2 regions of the Xenorhabdus ishibashii genome follow, and region 2 is predicted to be linked to the other one. Evidence: predicted binding sites of a transcription regulator. Region 2 holds the regulator's gene; the other holds the start of a gene.
The links. The regulator PhoB, encoded in region 2, activates phosphate uptake and scavenging genes when phosphate is short. The targets are predictions, from matches to a motif close to CTGTCATAAAACTGNCNNAT.

Region 1 (9,280 bases), 620 kb from region 2:
TGCTGTGGTTGAGCTTGTAGCTCACCGGCAATGATTCGACTTAAAGATTCATTCATGGTCTGTTTTCTTCAACTTCTTTAGGGTCTGTAGATATTCTGAGACATCGTCAGACAGAGCCGGATAAGATCAAATTTCATCTGAAACAGTATCGGCATGGTTCAAACTGGCTCCATTTATACGTGTTGAGCGCAATAATTTCCAGTTTAGCGCGATATTTCGGTCATGTTGTAACAGAATTCATCAAATATCTTCTAGGTTGGGATTGGGTTGATGAGAGTTGATGAGATATAGTACTCCGCCATTAATCATCTTTTCTCACGTGAGTTTTTTCATGGCCAAGAGTCACTATATTACCCGAGAGGGTTGGCATGCGCTTGATCAGGAATTGAAATATCTCTGGAAAGTTGAACGTCCCAGAGTCACCCAGGCTGTTTCAGAAGCTGCTGCACTGGGGGATCGTTCAGAGAATGCTGAGTACATTTATGGTAAAAAAAGGTTAAGGGAAATTGACCGCCGAGTACGTTTTTTGTCCAAGCGTCTGGATATACTGCAAATTGTCGATCCTGACCCGCGACAAGAAGGGAAAGTCTTTTTTGGGGCATGGGTAAAAGTTGAAAACGAAAATGAAGAAGAACACATGTTTCGTTTGGTAGGGCCGGATGAATTTGAACCAGCCAAAAAGTGGATTTCCATTGATTCTCCGGTGGCGAGAGCATTACTTGGTAAGCAGGTTGATGATGAAGTCACGGTGATGACACCAAATGGCGTGGTGACTTACTGGATACTGGAAATTAGCTACCAGCCTTTGGCATAAGTCACAGTGCTTGTCTAATGGCCTTAAAAGACATGCGGTTAAGTCTCTATTGGAGTTATGGGTTTTCTGTGAAAGTGATGGATGTTGCGGGCAATGGAGCACCTTGGGAGCTGAAACATGCAAGAGAGTTATAAGATCCTTGTTGTTGATGATGATATGCGCTTGCGGGCGTTACTGGAACGTTACTTATCCGAACAGGGATTCCAAGTGCGTGGCGCAGCAAATGCAGAGCAGATGGATCGTTTATTGACCAGAGAATCCATCCAATTGATTGTCCTGGATTTAATGTTACCGGGAGAAGATGGATTGTCTATTTGTCGAAGGCTGAGAAGTCAGCATAATTCAATCCCGATCATCATGGTATCCGCGAAAGGGGAAGAGGTTGATCGGATTGTTGGGCTTGAAATTGGCGCTGATGATTATCTTGCCAAGCCTTTTAACCCGCGTGAATTGTTAGCACGTATGCGGGCTGTCCTGCGGAGACAAGCAAATGAATTACCGGGAGCGCCGACGTCAGATGATGCGGTGATCAAGTTTGGGAAATTTAAACTTGATCTTGGAACGCGTGAAATGTTTCATCAAGATGCATTATTACCGTTGACCAGTGGGGAATTTTCCGTGTTGAAGGTGTTAGTTTCTCACCCACGTGAGCCATTATCACGGGATAAATTGATGAGTTTGGCTCGCGGACGAGAGTATGGTGCGATGGAGCGTTCCATTGATGTCCAGATTTCCCGCCTGCGTCGCCTGATTGAAGAAGATCCTGCCCATCCTCGTTATATCCAGACAGTTTGGGGGCTGGGGTACGTTTTTGTTCCTGATGGAAACAAGGTATGAAAAATCCCAGTGTGAAAAAGTTTTGGCTTTCTTTGCGTACTTTATTTTTCCGTGTCCTGTATTTAGTGCTGGGCAGCTTGCTGTTCAGCTCTCTGGTTACCTTACTGCTGGTGGTACTGGAAGAACTCCCTTTTAACGCGATATTTCCCTATCTCTTTATCAGTGTTTTTGTGGTGGCATTGCCCGTGTTCATGATGTTCTGGCGATATTCCGCTATCCAGAAACATTCATTGAAGGTGATGCAAAAAGTCGTTATCGACATAGAAAAAGGCAGAAGAGGTTCATCGATGCCTGAAATGGGGACGCCCGCTATTCGTTCTGTGATTAGGGCGCTTAACCGATTGTCGATGAAGCTGAAATCACAGGAAAGCGATCAGGCGGTATTAATAGCTGGCGTAAGCCATGATTTGCGCACGCCACTTACCCGTATTCGTTTGGCGATGGAAATGATGGAAGGAAAAGATGATTTTCTGACAGAGTCTATCCATCAGGATATTGAAGAGTGCAATGTCATGATTGATCAATTTATTGATTACCAGCGAGCAGGGCAGGATATGCCGATGGCATGCTGTGAATTGAATGGATTGCTTGAAGAGGTGATTACGGCAGAGCAGCGTTGTGCGGTAGATACAGATATTGAAAATTGCTTAGCGACAAGTTCGATTTTCATTTTGGCTCATCCCTTTTCCATCAAACGTGTATTGATCAATCTGTTCACTAATGCCCGACGTTATGGCAATGGGTGGATACGCGTCAGTAGTGGCTCAACAGAAAAATTCGGCTGGTTTCAGGTTGAGGACAACGGTACTGGAATGACGAAAGAAGAAGCCACCGTTTTATTCCAGCCTTTCACGCAGGGAAATAGAAATGAAATAAATAATGGCGTGGGGCTAGGGCTGGCTATCATCCGTCGTATCATTGATACCCATGGGGGAAATATTCAGGTGGGGAGCAGCGAAAAAGAGGGGCTATCCATTCGCATATATATTCCGTTGAGTGCAAGATGATAACATCATTGAACGAAGAGTAAGGCACTGCTGAAACGTCCTGTCATAAAAATGTCATAACTCCTACATCTTATTGTCATTGAATTCACCTATTTTTCCTTCTTGAATCGTTTTATTACCTGAAAATCAGATTGTCAGCGATACCTGTCATTCGTTTCTCATTAATGATGCGTATCTCAGTAGGAGACTTAACAGGAGATACTATGAAATCAATGCGTACCACTGTGGCGAGCATCATGGTTACTGTATTTGCCATGACATCTCTGCCTTCATTTGCGGTAGCCAGCTTGACGGGGGCAGGTGCGACATTTCCTGCACCGATATATACCAAGTGGGCCGATTCTTATCAGAAAGAAACGGGTAACAAAATCAACTACCAAGGCATCGGCTCTTCTGGTGGTGTAAAACAGATTATTGCCAATACCGTTGATTTTGGTGCATCTGATGCCCCGCTTTCTGATGAAAAATTGGCGACTGATGGTTTGTTCCAGTTCCCAACGGTAATCGGTGGGATTGTGCTGGCAGTGAATATTTCTGGCGTTAAATCTGGTCAATTGATTTTGGATGGTAAAACCCTTGGTGACATCTATCTGGGTAATATCAAGAAATGGAATGATCCGGCAATTGCAAAGTTGAATCCGAATCTCAAACTGCCGGATCAGAACATTGCCGTAGTTCGTCGCGCTGATGGATCAGGAACTTCCTATGTCTTCACGAGTTATTTGTCCAAAGTTAACAGCGATTGGAAACAAAAAGTTGGAGTTGGCACGACTGTCAAATGGCCAACCGGATTGGGCGGTAAAGGTAATGATGGGATTGCTGCATTTGTTCAGCGTCTGCCGGGTTCGATTGGTTATGTCGAATATGCCTATGCGAAGCAGAATCACCTGGCTTATACCAAACTGGTCTCAGCGGGTGGTGCTGTGGTAGCGCCGACTGAAGAAAATTTTAGCGCAGCGGCTAAAGGTGCAGATTGGAACAGCAGTTTTGCGCAGGATCTGACAAATCAGAAAGGCGATAATGCGTGGCCAATTACGTCTACTACCTTCATTCTTATCCATAAACAACAGAAAAATGCTGCTAATGGTACTGAAGTGCTGAAATTCTTTGATTGGGCTTATGACAACGGCAAAAAACAGGCGAAAGATTTGGATTATGCCACCCTGCCGGAAGAGGTGGTCAGTCAGGTACGTGCAGCATGGAAGAGCAATCTCCCCTTTTATTAAGGGGAAATAACCTAAAATGAGAATGAAGCGTATGGCCGAACGTAAAACGGCACTGAAAGCACCGGGCAAAAAGGGTGACATTATCTTCAGTGCTTTGGTCAGGTTAGCTGCGTTGTTAACTTTATTTCTGCTGGGAGGCATTATCATTTCGCTGATTATTGCTTCCTGGCCGAGTATACAAGTATTTGGTTTTGCTTTCTTATGGAGTAAAGAGTGGGATGCACCGGCTGAGTTGTTTGGCGCATTAGTACCGATTTATGGCACATTGATGACTTCGTTAGTTGCCCTGATCATTGCGGTTCCAGTAAGTTTTGGCATTGCCCTGTTTCTGACGGAGTTGTCCCCAAACTGGTTGAAACGCCCATTGGGTGTGGCGATTGAGTTATTGGCGGCGATCCCCAGCATTGTTTATGGCATGTGGGGGTTGTTTGTCTTTGCTCCACTATTTGCTAGCTATTTCCAGCAACCCGTTGGTGACGTGCTCTCCAGCATTCCCATCGTGGGCGCTCTGTTCTCTGGCCCTGCCTTTGGTATTGGCATTCTGGCTGCGGGCGTCATTCTTGCCATTATGGTTATCCCCTATATCGCTTCTGTCATGCGTGATGTGTTTGAACAGACTCCTGTAATGATGAAAGAGTCTGCTTATGGCATTGGTTGTACAACATGGGAAGTGATTTGGCATATCGTCTTGCCTTATACCAAAAATGGTGTGATTGGTGGTGTAATGTTAGGGCTTGGTCGGGCATTGGGGGAAACAATGGCTGTCACCTTTATTATCGGTAATACCTACCAACTTGATAGTGTGTCGCTGTATATGCCAGGGAACAGTATCACTTCTGCATTGGCAAATGAATTTGCTGAGGCTGAGTCTGGTTTGCACACTGCTGCATTGATGGAACTGGGGCTGATCTTGTTTGTCATCACTTTTGTCGTATTGGCGTTGTCAAAATTAATGATTATGCGTCTGGCAAAAAATGAGGGACAGCGCTGAGATGACAACCATCAATAAGCAACTTCCACATTTAGTCGATACAGTAAACGACGCGGAGATGAAAAGCCGTCGCCGTATGCAGTCTTGGCGTCGCCAGAAAAATCGGCTGGCACTCATGATATCCATGATGACGATGGCATTCGGCTTATTCTGGCTGGGCTGGATTTTAATCTCCACCGTTACTAAAGGTATTGATGGTATGTCGCTGGCGTTGTTTACCGAAATGACGCCACCGCCCAATACCGAGGGCGGTGGATTGGCAAACGCCATTGTTGGCAGCGGATTGTTAATCTTCTGGGCAACGGTGTTTGGTACGCCATTGGGGATTATGGCGGGAATTTATCTGGCGGAATATGGTCGCCGTTCATGGCTGGCAGAAATCATCCGCTTTATTAATGACATCCTGCTTTCAGCCCCTTCGATTGTTGTCGGATTATTTGTCTATACGGTTGTGGTGGCAAAGGTGCAACACTTTTCGGGTTGGGCAGGGATAATTGCGTTAGCACTGTTGCAGATCCCCATCGTTATCCGCACGACGGAAAACATGCTGAAATTAGTGCCGGATAACTTGCGTGAAGCCGCTTATGCACTGGGTACTCCGAAATGGAAAATGATCTCTGCTATTACATTAAAGGCATCGATATCAGGCATTATTACCGGTGTATTGCTGGCTATTGCCCGAATCGCTGGTGAAACGGCTCCACTGTTGTTTACTTCGCTTTCTAATCAGTTCTGGAGCACCGATCTCAGCCAGCCGATTGCAAACCTGCCTGTCACCATTTTCAAGTTTGCCATGAGTCCATTTTCTGACTGGCAGCAGTTGGCATGGGCGGGGGTATTGCTGATCACCCTGTGTGTATTGCTAATTAATATTGTGGCGCGTGCACTGTTTGCGAAGAAAAAATACTAATATTTTTTCAAAGGAATAAAAATAGAAGGTATTAAAGAGACAAATACTGATGAATAAAGCGAATGGCATTGCAGTAAATAAAATTGCAGTAAATAAAATTGCGGTAAGTAAAATTCAGGTACGCGATCTGAATTTCTATTACGGCAAGTTTCATGCGCTGAAAAATATTACGCTGGATATCGCACAAAATAAAGTAACGGCATTCATCGGGCCATCGGGCTGTGGTAAGTCCACGTTACTACGTACTTTCAACAAAATGTATGAATTGTACGGTGAGCAGCGTGCTGAAGGTGAAATTACTCTGGATGGCACGAATATCCTGACAGACAAGCAAGATATTGCCTTGCTACGTGCCAAAGTTGGGATGGTTTTTCAGAAGCCGACACCCTTCCCGATGTCCATTTACGACAATATTGCTTTCGGGGTGCGTTTGTTTGAGAAACTGCCCAGAGCAGAGATGGATGAGCGAGTCCAATGGGCGTTGACAAAAGCGGCATTGTGGAATGAAACCAAAGATAAATTGCATCAGAGTGGGTATAGCCTTTCCGGTGGCCAGCAACAGCGTCTGTGTATTGCCCGTGGTATTGCTATTCGCCCTGAGGTTTTGCTGCTGGATGAACCCTGTTCGGCACTTGATCCCATCTCTACAGGACGCATTGAAGAGTTAATCAGCGAACTGAAATCGGAATATACCGTTGTGATAGTCACCCACAATATGCAGCAGGCGGCTCGCTGTTCGGATTACACGGCTTTTATGTACCTTGGTGAACTGATTGAATTTAGCGATACCGATAGATTGTTCACCACACCGAAAATGAAACAGACCGAAGATTATATTACTGGCCGTTACGGTTGATATGGGGATAACAATATGGACAATCTGAATCTCAGCAAACACATTTCCGGTCAATTTACGGCTGAACTGGAGCATGTTCGTACAGAATTGATGACAATGGGGGGGCTGGTGGAAGAGCAGCTCAGCAAAGCGATTCTGGCGATGCATAACCAAGATGAAGTATTAGCACGGCAAGTCATTGAGGATGACCAAAAGGTTAATATGATGGAAGTGGCGATTGATGAAGCGTGTGTCCGCATCATTGCAAAACGCCAACCGACGGCCAGTGACCTGCGTTTGATCATGGTCATTTCAAAAACCATTGCTGAACTGGAGCGTATTGGCGATGTTGCCGATAAAATTTGCCAGACCGCGCTTGAAAGATTTTCACATCAACAGCAATCCTTGCTGGTCAGCCTGGAATCATTAGGGCGTCATACAATCCAAATGTTGCACGATGTGTTGGATGCCTTTGCCCGTATGGATCTGCAAGAAGCTATCCGTATCTACCATGAAGATAAAAAAGTTGATCAGGAATACGAAAGTATTATCCGCCAGCTAATGACCTATATGATGGAAGATCCCAGAACCATTCCGAATGTTATGACGGCTCTCTTCTGTGCTCGCTCTATTGAACGCATTGGTGACCGTTGCCAGAATATTTGTGAATTTATCTTCTATTACGTTAAAGGGCAGGACTTCCGCCATATTGGTGGCGATAATCTGGAAAAATTACTGATCCAAAAAGAGTAATTTTTATTCCAAAATTGAATAAATATAGTATTTTATATTATTTCATGTGCTATATCGAAATTGATAACTTTTGTTGATATATAAAAATTAATAACCAACAGGGGTATACAATGAAGATTCGCAACAAATCTCGCATAGCGGTTACTGCTTTGCTGACCAGCTTGGCATTGGTTTCAGGAGTGGCAAAAGCAGATAAACTTGATGACATTAAAAAAGCTGGCACGATACGTATTGCGGTATTTGACAGTAACCCACCATTTGGTTTTATCGATCCCCAAACAAAAAAATTGGCAGGCTATGATGTCGATATCGCCAATGCGATTGCCAATGATTTGGGGGTAAAGCTGGAACTGCGTCCAACGAATCCAGCAAACCGCATCCCTCTGCTTTCTTCCAAGAAAATTGACTTAATTGCTGCTAACTTCACGATCACGGATGAACGCGCAAAACAAGTTGATTTCTCCATCCCTTATTTTGCGACGGGCCAGAAATTCATTGCCCGCAAAGGTGTTTTGATCAAGCCGGACGATATTGCCAAACTGCGTATTGGTGCAGACAAGGGCACTGTACAGGAAATTACCTTGCGTGAGCGTTATCCAACAACCAAAGTGATCTCTTATGATGATACACCGTTGGCATTTGCGGCTCTGAGAAATGGTAATGTTCAGGCGATCACGCAGGACGATGCGAAACTGGTTGGTTTGCTGGCAAACGTACCAGAAGCCCAGAAAGCCGATTTTGAAATTTCCCCTTTCAGCATTACCCGTGAATATCAAGCAGTCGCGGCTTCCAAAGGGGAAACGCGATTGGTTGATTCGGTTAACCAAACCTTACTGAAATTGGAAAAAGAGGGGAAAGCAGAGAAAATCTATAACCGCTGGTTTGGCCCAGACACTAAATCCGCTCAACCGCGTGGTGATTTTAAATTTGCTCCGTTAGAGGATCAGGCAAAATAGTAAGTTCGTTTAGCCGTTTCTGTTTGGTGCTTCCATTTAAAAAGACAAATTGATTAGCCCCGTTATTTCGGGGCTTTGCTGTTGGTTTATGTGGTAAATGATATGTTTGAGCAATTTATTACCGAGCACTTACTGGCTCCTGAATATCTGCAATGGCTTTGGCAGGGATTTCTGATCACCTTGTGGCTTTCTGCCTGTGTCATTGCTTCTTCTACTTTACTGGGTTTTGTGATTGCGGCAGCACGGGATAGCCAAATCAAGCCACTGTGCTGGCTGGTTACGGCTTATACGACGGTATTTCGTAACACGCCTTTATTGGTACAACTGTTTTTTTGGTACTTCGCATCCGGGCAAGTTCTGCCACAAGCGGCGATGATGTGGCTGAACACGCCCCACGATACAATGATTTTCGGTCTGACACTGGAATGGCCGTCTTTTGAGTTTTTGGCGGGATTTATTGGATTAACCCTCTATTCAGCGCCGTTTGTTGCAGAAGAATTACGTGCGGGCATTCAGGGCGTCGGACGCGGGCAGAAATATGCAGCCCATGCATTGGGTTTAACGGGCTGGCAGGCCATGCGTCACGTTGTATTGCCTCAGGCACTGAAAATAGCCATGCCACCTTTATTGGGGCAATACATGAATATTGTCAAAAATTCATCATTGACGATGGCGATTGGTGTGGCAGAACTCTCCTATGCTTCTCGTCAGGTGGAAACCCAATCCTTACAAACCTTTGAGGCATTTGGTGTGGCGACCGTACTCTACATCGCCATTATTGCCATGATGGAAGGCTGGGGACAATGGCGCCAACAGAGAACATTGGCGAGAGGGTATTGATATGGACTTTACTGTTATTGCAGAAAACTGGCGTTATTTGCTCTTGGGAACCTTTCCCGATGGACCACTGGAAGGGGCGGCATTGACGCTGGTAATCAGTATCATAGCGGG
Region 2 (9,280 bases):
AAGCACTTGAATTTTCACTGGCGAAACTGGTTTCTGATTTAATAGTCAGTGATCAACATGAGCTTCACTGATAATCGCAAGATGCAGAGTGATAATAGTAATTACAGCTAGAATCGCCAACAACTGCTTCCAAGTAAAACTTTTATATCGTAAAAAGGCAAGCAGTAAACCAAAAACCAGAATAATATTCTAAACTAATTTTTAAAATCAGTGATTATTGTTATCTATCATTGAATACACACTATATGATTTGTACGTTTTTCATTCATGGCGATTAATGCACCATTTTTTATCCGTATTATTACCATTGAACTTTCATTTAACTTATTATTTTTTCATGAAGCTAGGGCGTGTTGATGTTTTGTGAGGGATTATTAGATAGCATGATGATTTGGTATAATTACTTTCGCCAAAAAACAACCAGACCTCACCATCATGCCGCGAACTATGTTAACAGATCTCCAATGGAATAAGCTATCTGCGTTAATGCAACATGCGGGTTGGATTTATCACAAACCTGAACACCGTTTGACCGTTGAAGGCATTCTTTACCGAATGAGAACGAGCGTTCCCTGGCGCGATTTACCGCCAGAATTCGGCAAATGGAATAGTGTCTTTCAACGTTTCAATGCGTGGTCAAAGAAAGGGGTTTTACAGCTCATTTTCAAGTGGTTATCTGGGTTTGCTGATAGGGAATGGTTGTTTATTGATGGGAGTATCGTCCGTGCTCATCAGCACAGTGCCGGAGCGGCTTCAGATGATGATGAGGCGATTGGCAAAAGTTGTGGTGGACGTTCAACCAAAATTCATTTGGCCGTCGATAGTTATGGCTTGCCTGTTCATTTTGAATTGTCCGGGGGACAAGTGCATGACATTGTTCATGCTGAAAGTTTAGTCGAACAATCGCCCCCTTCGGACTTTGTGATAGCTGACAAAGGGTACGACAGTCAGGCTTTCAGAAATCATATTGAACAGCAAGGAGCAACACCGATTATTCCCTACCGGAAAAATAGCCGAAAATCGGATAAACAGATTGATAAATGTTTATATCGTTATCGTCATTTGGTGGAGAATGCGTTCGCTAGGGTTAAACATTTTCGTGCAATAGCAACAAGATACGATAAGCTTGAACGGAATTACGCCAGTATGTTGGCTCTGGCGTTTATCATTGTCTGGTTGCCCATGTGGGTTGAATGAATTATGACCTTAAAACATCAACAGACCCTATTTTTTGGCAGAAACAATAAGCCGAGACGCCAACAAAAAACTAAAAACTGAACCCTTCCCTAAAGTGCTCGAAATATCGAGATGAGTATTGTAGTGCTGCAATGCATGTTTCACTATCGCCAAGCCCAACCCATTTCCCCCAGTTTGACGCGAACGGGCACGATCGACGCGATAAAAACGTTCTGTCAGGCGGGGTAAATGTTCTGTACTTATCCCACCGCCATTGTCTTTCACCTTGAACAAAGCACCCTGAGAAACGTTTCGCCAACTTACTTCAATCCGTGTTCCTACAGGGGTATGTCTAACCGCGTTATAAACAAGGTTGGACATAGCACTACGCAGTTGCTCTTCATTACCAAACACATTCAGTGTTTCATCAATATCAAACACAATATCGTACTGCTCATTTCCCAAGGCCAAGACTTCCCGCTGCAATATTCTCAACATGTTGGGAACACCCACAACTTCATTCATATCCACTTGTGGCCCCCCTTCAATTTTGGAAAGATGCAACAGTTGATGGACCAGACCATCCATTCTTCGTATCTGTTCCCGCATCGTACCAACGATTTTCTGATTTATCTGACTGCCGAACGTCTGATCCTCCATCATTTCCAGATAACCTTGCAGTACAGTGAGTGGTGTTTTGAGTTCATGGCTCACATTGGCAAAAAAATCCCGTCTGGCATTTTCCAACTGTCTTTTTTGGGTAATATCGCGCGCAACCATCAATAATTGAGTCTCAGAATAAGGCATAATGCGAAATTCCATTATATTGCCGTTATTCAATTCAATGGACAGAGGGCGGGAAAAATCATTTGCTGTGAAATAACGACTGAATTCAGGATAACGAAGTAAGTTGAAAATATGCTGACCATTATCCTCAGGCCAGCGGAACCCTAGTAAATGTTGAGCCAGACGATTACACCAAAAAATGTTACCTTCCGTGGTCATTATCACAATGGCATCCGGCAATGATTCAGCCCCGCTACGAAAGCGCTTGATGAGTAATGCGAGTTCACGACGCCGTTTGCGATTGCGTTGCTGCATCTGGTAAATACCATAAAAGATAGGTTCCCAGCCGCCACGACCGACAGGCGGTAACATATTGCGATCCAACCATAACCAATCGGATAATTTCAGCAAATTGTAGCCATGCCATACCAGAGCTAAAAACAGAGCAGTAACCAGCAACCATGCCAAGTGGCCAATAAAAAGAGACAAAACAACAGCGGGCAAGCAAAAAAGCACAAGCCCCCATATCAATTTTTTCCAAGATAAACGCTCAAGCACGTGACTTTACTCCAGACAGTCAATAGCGGGTAGAAAAGCGATAACCTGTACCACGCACTGTTTGTACCATCTTAGCGTGATCCCCTATCTCCAACGCCTTACGTAACCGTCGGATATGTACATCAACCGTACGATCTTCCACATAAACATTTGTTCCCCACACATAGTTGAGTAATTGTTCGCGGCTATAAACACGCTCAGGATGAGTCATAAAAAAGTGGAGAAGCTTGAATTCAGTTGGCCCCATTTCCAAATCTTGTCCCTGACTGGAAACGCGGTGAGATGATGGATCTAGAATCAATCCATCCATATCAATAAAGTTTTCCGCCTCTATCGGTGACATGCGACGCAAAACAGCTTTAACTCGGGCAATCAATTCCTTAGGTGAAAAAGGCTTCGTGATATAATCATCGGCTCCAACATCTAAACCACTTACCCGATCTTCTTCTTCCACCCGAGCCGTGACCATAATGACAGGGATCGTTTTAGTATTATTATCCCGCTTCATTTGTCGGATAAGCTGAATTCCCGATCCCCCAGGAAGCATCCAGTCCAATAATATCAAATCAGGATAAGGCTCAGACAAACGCCTTATTGCTGCATCGTAATCTTCGGCTTCAATGGCCTGATAACCGTTTTGCTCCAGTGCAAAACAAACCATTTCACGAATCGGTACTTCATCTTCAACGACCAAAATACGTTTAACCATGGTTAATCCTGCGAATAACATTCAAGTCAGCGATGTTCACCTTAAGACATTATGCGTCAAAATATTATGCGTCAATTTTATGACACTTTTATTAAAACCCAGACTTCTCAATCAGCAAAAGACAAATTGGTTCCCAAAGAAAATCTTGCACCTTGGTTATATTTCATCATGGATGCGAAGTAGCTCGAAAATTCAGTAAAGGATACCGAATTACACAGGACATTCTTCACGCTGCCATTATAATTTGCACTTGCAACAGGCGAGAAGTAACGGGCTAGAAAACAATTAGGGCAACGGCGGGAAAATCATGCGAATTATTCATACATCTGACTGGCATCTTGGCCAATATTTCTTTACGAAAAGCCGCGCCGCTGAACATAAACATTTTTTGCAATGGCTGATTGAAAAGATCGTACAACATCAAGTCGACGCACTCATTATTGCCGGCGATATTTTTGATACAGGTTCCCCACCCAGCTATGCACGCGAACTTTATAACAAATTCATTGTGGCACTACAGCCCACAGGCTGCCAACTTGTTATTCTCGGGGGAAATCATGATTCCGTTGCCACACTCAACGAATCAAAATCCCTTCTCTCTTACCTGAATACCATCGTCATTGCTAATGCTGAAACCGAAGATATAGCACAGCAGATAAAGATCCTGAATAACAGAGATGGTAATGCAGGAGCGATTCTCTGCGCTATTCCCTATCTGCGTCCACGGGATATCATCAATAGTCAGGCGGGGCAATCTGGCGCACAAAAACAGCAGGCGTTACAGGATGCCATCACCGAACACTATCACAAGCTCTTCCAGCAAGCCTGTGTATTACGGGAGCAGCTCGGCCAGCCATTACCGATTATTGCCACAGGTCATCTCACTACAGTCGGTGCTTCCACTACGGATTCCGTGCGCGATATTTACATTGGCACATTAGAGGCCTTCCCCGCACAATCCTTCCCTCCTGCTGACTATATTGCACTGGGGCATATCCATCGCCCGCAAGTCATCGGTAAATCAGAGCATATCCGCTATAGCGGCTCCCCTCTTCCGCTCAGTTTTGATGAAGTGGGACAGGAGAAAAGCGTCTGCTTAGTAGACTTTAAATCAGGCAAACTCGATAGCATCACACTGTTACCGATACCACATTATCAGCCTATGCAGCTTATTCGTGGTAATTTGAAACAAATCGAAGAGCAATTACACTCTTTCAGGGAATACCAAGGAGAGAGGCCGGTTTGGCTGGATATTGAAGTCGCAACCCAAGATTACCTGCCCGATATCCAAAAACGCATTCAGACCCTAAGTGAAGGCCTGCCTGTTGAGATCATTCTGCTACGCCGTAGCAAAAGCGCTCGCCAACTGTCACTGTCTGCACAAAATAAAGAAACACTTACCGAGCTAAGCGTAGATGAAGTCTTTGAACGTCGTTTGGCGCTGGCTGAAATCGACGATCCTGCGCAAAAACAACGCCTGACCACTCTGTTTAAACAAACGCTGGACGATATTTCTCAGCAATAACATGAAGAGAACATGCCATGAAAATTCTTAGCTTACGGCTGAAAAATATCAATTCCCTGCAAGGTGAATGGAGAATTGACTTTACGGCAGAACCATTTGCCAGCAATGGATTATTTGCCATTATCGGCCCAACTGGTGCAGGAAAAACCTCCTTATTGGATGCCATTTGCCTTGCCCTTTATCATGAAACACCAAGGCTCAACACCATTTCTGCCTCGCAAAATGAATTAATGACCCGCCATACCGCAGAGTGCCTTGCTGAAGTAGAATTTGAAGTCAAAGGCATTGCTTATCGGGCATTTTGGAGCCAGCGCCGTGCTCGCAACCAAGCAAATGGCAAACTCCAACCCCCAAAAGGAGAATTGGCTCTCAAAAAGGAGGGGAAAATTCTGGCTGATAAAATTCCAGAGAAAAAAGAAAAAATTGCCGAAATAACTGGACTGGATTTTAGCCGTTTTACCAAATCCATACTTTTATCGCAGGGGAATTTTGCCGCATTTTTAAATGCACCAGATAAAGATCGGGCAGATCTACTGGAAGAGATAACCGGTACAGAAATTTACGGCATTTTGTCCCAGGAAATTTACCAACGCCATAAAGAAGCACAATCTGAGCTGAACATTCAGCAGGCTAAAGCCTCTTCCATTGAATTACTCACGTCAGAACAACAACAAGCATACCAAAACCAACAACAACAACTTATTGCAGAAGAAACCTTACTCAGCCAACAAGTGAAGGCATTGCAAACAGCCGAGCAGTGGCTGTTACGACAGGATGAACTACAACAATCACTGGTGAGCAATGCTTCACTTTTGCAACAAACTGAGCAAGCTATTCAAGAAGCACAACCCCAATTGCAACAACTTGCTGCCGGTGAGCCAGCAGAAAAAATTCGTCCATTATGGGATGCACAAAACCGAGCTATCCATGAAAAGCAGAAGCTCACGGAACAACGCACAAAAATAGAGCATGAGCGCCAACAACAACTTGAAATGCTACAACCTGCCGAACAGCAACTGACACAGTTGGAAAGCATGCGGGAAGAGCATCAACAATATCAAACTCAGCAAGAAAAGCTCATCTCAGAGCAAATTATGCCGCTCGATCATAAAATTGATATTCAATCTAAAGATCTGCTGAAACTTGAACAAGAAATCGCCGGACAAAACCGTGATTTCACAGACATCTTATCCCAATACCAAGCCACACAGGAGCGAATGGCAGCCTTAAATAACGAACAACAGATCTTGGGATCCTACTATGAGCAGCATCCTTATTACCATAATTTGGACAGCAAGCTACCAGAATGGAAACAGCTATTCACCCGCCAGAAAGAGCGACGAGAAAAAATAGACCAGCTTACCCAGAACACTCAACAAATTACCTCCGAGCTTACCCATACAACCGATTATTTACATAGATTGAATGCAGAGTTGGCTAAACAGTATGAACAGAGCCAAATATTGCGCAACAGCTTTACCGATGCTGCAAACCAACTCACAACTTTGCAGCAAAAGTACCCATTGGAACAATTGCAGCAAAATTTAAAAAATTATCAGAAACAATTGGTATCACAGAACCAACTAGAGATCTTGCTTCCTCAGATCCAGCAGTTACAAACCGCGATCTCAACGGATCAAAACCAATTGATCCAATCTCAGGTATTGGTAAAAGCCTTACCTGAGCAGATAGCAACTCTCAACCAACAATTGGCAGACAAGCAACAACATTATGACGATCTCACTAATCGAATTCGTTTGGAACAGCGGATAGTCAGTCTGGAAAAAGAACGGGCACAATTAAAAGAAGGTGAATCTTGCCCGCTTTGCGGTTCAGTTCATCATCCTTTAATCGATGAATACCAGAATATTGCCTTACCACATTCAGAAGAGCGCTTGAAAACCCTGCGCCAACAGATTGAACAACTGCAAGAAAATCGTACAACTCTACAGCAAAAACAACAGCTTCATCAGCAGCATGGCGAACAATTGCAGCAAAATATTGCACAATATCATGTTAAATTGACGGAACTGGTTAAACAATGGGAATACCATTGCCAGCAGTTACAAGCTACAGAATTACCGGTGGAGGCAGAGACGGTTAATCACTTTATCAGTCAACGACAGTCTGCTTATCACCAACACCAAGCTCAACAGGAAGTACTATTACAGGCAGAGAAAAACTATCAAACAGCCGAAAAAGCACTTGCTGCCAACCGAGAGCAATACCAAGCCTGTGAAAAAAGTATTGAACTGGAAAAGTTCAAACAGGATTCAGCGCAAAAACAATTGGCAGAAAAGACAGCAGAGTCTCAACAGATAGAAGCCGACTATGCAGCAACAGCACAACAGTTAAACACAGAATTACAATCAACACCTTTCGCCCTTCCTGCCTCTCATGAAACAGAAAACTGGCTGCAACAGCGTGAACAAGAATTAAAAAACTATCACGATTCACGAGAAAAGTGGCAGCAACTACAAAAAGAACAAGCAGCCTTGCAAAGCAAACTGGAGGAACTAGACAAACAAAAAAATAAGCTCTCCATTCATCTTCATACTTTGAATGAACAACAGCAGCGGCAAATGCAGTTATTAGAACAAACTCATCAGGAACGTCAGCGTTTATTTGGTGAACAATCCATCATTGTCGTTCGTCAGGCTTTGCAGCAAAAAAACAATGAATTGGAAATCGCCTACAAACATGCCACTTTCCATCTGCAAACACTGCAAAACAAAATGAGCCAATTAATCGGTGCTGCCAGTGAAATAGGAAAAAGCCACACCACTGCCGAAGCAAACACCAAACTTGCAGCCAGCCATTTCCGAACAGGCTTAGAACAGCAAGGCTTTCCCGATCAATCATCCTTTGAACATGCCTTATTGGAACCGGAACAGCGGGAAAAATTACAACAATTACAAGAAAAACTTGAACAGCAACAATTGCAAGCTAAAACACGGCATCATGAATCAGAAGTGGCCTTACAGCGACATATAGAAACGCAGCCTCAATTGCTTAATCAACATGAACCTCAACAATTATCCGTCATATTGACCGACGTTACGGCTAAATTGAAACAAAATAATCAACAACAAGGTGAAGTCAGAACCCTATTAAACAGTGATGCAACTCGCCGCCAACACCAACACGAGTTACTGGCACAGATCGCACTCTTACAACAAACATATGATGACTGGAGCTATCTCAATAATCTCATTGGCTCTGCCGATGGTGCTAAATTCCGCCGTTTTGCTCAAGGTCTGACATTGGATCATCTCGTACATCTGGCAAATATCCGATTGGAAAAATTACATGGACGCTACTACTTGCAACGCAAAGATGACAGCGGGTTGGAATTACAAGTCGTTGACACTTGGCAAGCGGAAGCCATGAGAGATACCAAAACACTTTCTGGAGGAGAAAGTTTCCTTGTCAGCCTTGCTCTCGCACTTGCCTTGTCTGATCTAGTGAGTAACAAGACACAAATAGAATCCCTGTTCCTTGATGAAGGGTTTGGCACGCTTGATCCTGAAACCCTGGATATCGCTTTGGATGCCCTGGATCACCTTAATGCATCAGGAAAAACTATTGGAATAATTAGCCATGTAGATGCATTAAAAGAGCGAATCCCTGTTCAGATCAAAGTGGAAAAAAGGAATGGATTGGGTTTCAGTCAATTAGCTGCAGAATTTCGGGTTTAAACCTGGAAATCAAATTGATATTGAAGTTTATTTAAATATATCTACAAGTGTTTAAATAAACTTCTGGAAAAATATAAAGAAATACTGTATTTATAACGATGTGTTTATATCTATATATTTATACGACAATATTTTTCAAATTACTGCATAGTAGCTCAAAGATGAACTGTTAGCCTAATCTACTGCCAATTCATAAATAGTATTACCCTGAAAGGAAAAGCAATCCTTACTTTTCCTTTTAACAGATGTCACGAACTACTACGGTTATTAATGTTCGATGATATAAAGATCTTTCGTGAAATATTCACCTCTTGTATTAATATTAAATCCGCCAACATAAGGTTTAACCATATTATGGTTTACATAAAAATAAATTGGGATAGCAGGTAAGTCTTTGGTTAAGATATCTGATGCTTGCTGATAATAATCTTTAGCATTATTACTGCTTGCTTTTTCCACTAACTTATCAAACTCAGCATTTTTATACATGGATGTATTTTTAACTTGATTAGATGAAAATATGGATAAAAATGTCATCGGACTATTATAATCAGCAATCCATGCCCGTCGGATAATATCAAATTTTCCCTGATGCATATTATCCAACATGACTTTCCATTCTTGATTCTGCAAAGCAGCATTTACACCAAGATTTTTCTTCCACATTGAACTCACTGCAATGGCAATTTTTTTATGTCCTTCCTGAGTGTTATAAAGCAGATTAAAGGTAAGAGGGTTATTTTGATTAAATCCAGCTTCATTCAATAATTCTTTCGCTTTAGTAATACGCTGCACCTGAGTCCAGGAAGCATAATCAGGTTGTTCAAA

Region 1: the regulator PhoB is predicted to act here: its motif matches at 2,699-2,718, upstream of pstS (phosphate ABC transporter substrate-binding protein PstS).

What each region holds. Positions count from the first base shown of each region.
Region 1 covers NZ_NJAK01000001.1:1,833,055-1,842,334, forward strand. The annotation lists gene Xish_RS08715 (Tex family protein) at 1-56, opposite strand, end outside; gene greB (transcription elongation factor GreB) at 332-814, shown strand; gene ompR (osmolarity response regulator transcription factor OmpR) at 932-1,651, shown strand; gene Xish_RS08730 (ATP-binding protein) at 1,648-2,658, shown strand; gene pstS (phosphate ABC transporter substrate-binding protein PstS) at 2,862-3,884, shown strand; gene pstC (phosphate ABC transporter permease PstC) at 3,916-4,875, shown strand; gene pstA (phosphate ABC transporter permease PstA) at 4,877-5,785, shown strand; gene pstB (phosphate ABC transporter ATP-binding protein PstB) at 5,835-6,641, shown strand; gene phoU (phosphate signaling complex protein PhoU) at 6,657-7,373, shown strand; gene Xish_RS08760 (ABC transporter substrate-binding protein) at 7,484-8,329, shown strand; gene Xish_RS08765 (amino acid ABC transporter permease) at 8,432-9,169, shown strand; gene Xish_RS08770 (amino acid ABC transporter permease) at 9,171-9,280, shown strand, end outside.
Region 2 covers NZ_NJAK01000001.1:2,453,968-2,463,247, forward strand. The annotation lists gene Xish_RS11705 (IS5 family transposase) at 436-1,197, shown strand; gene phoR (phosphate regulon sensor histidine kinase PhoR) at 1,225-2,520, opposite strand; gene phoB (phosphate regulon transcriptional regulator PhoB) at 2,540-3,229, opposite strand; gene sbcD (exonuclease subunit SbcD) at 3,537-4,754, shown strand; gene Xish_RS11725 (SbcC/MukB-like Walker B domain-containing protein) at 4,772-8,452, shown strand; gene Xish_RS11730 (ABC transporter substrate-binding protein) at 8,720-9,280, opposite strand, start outside.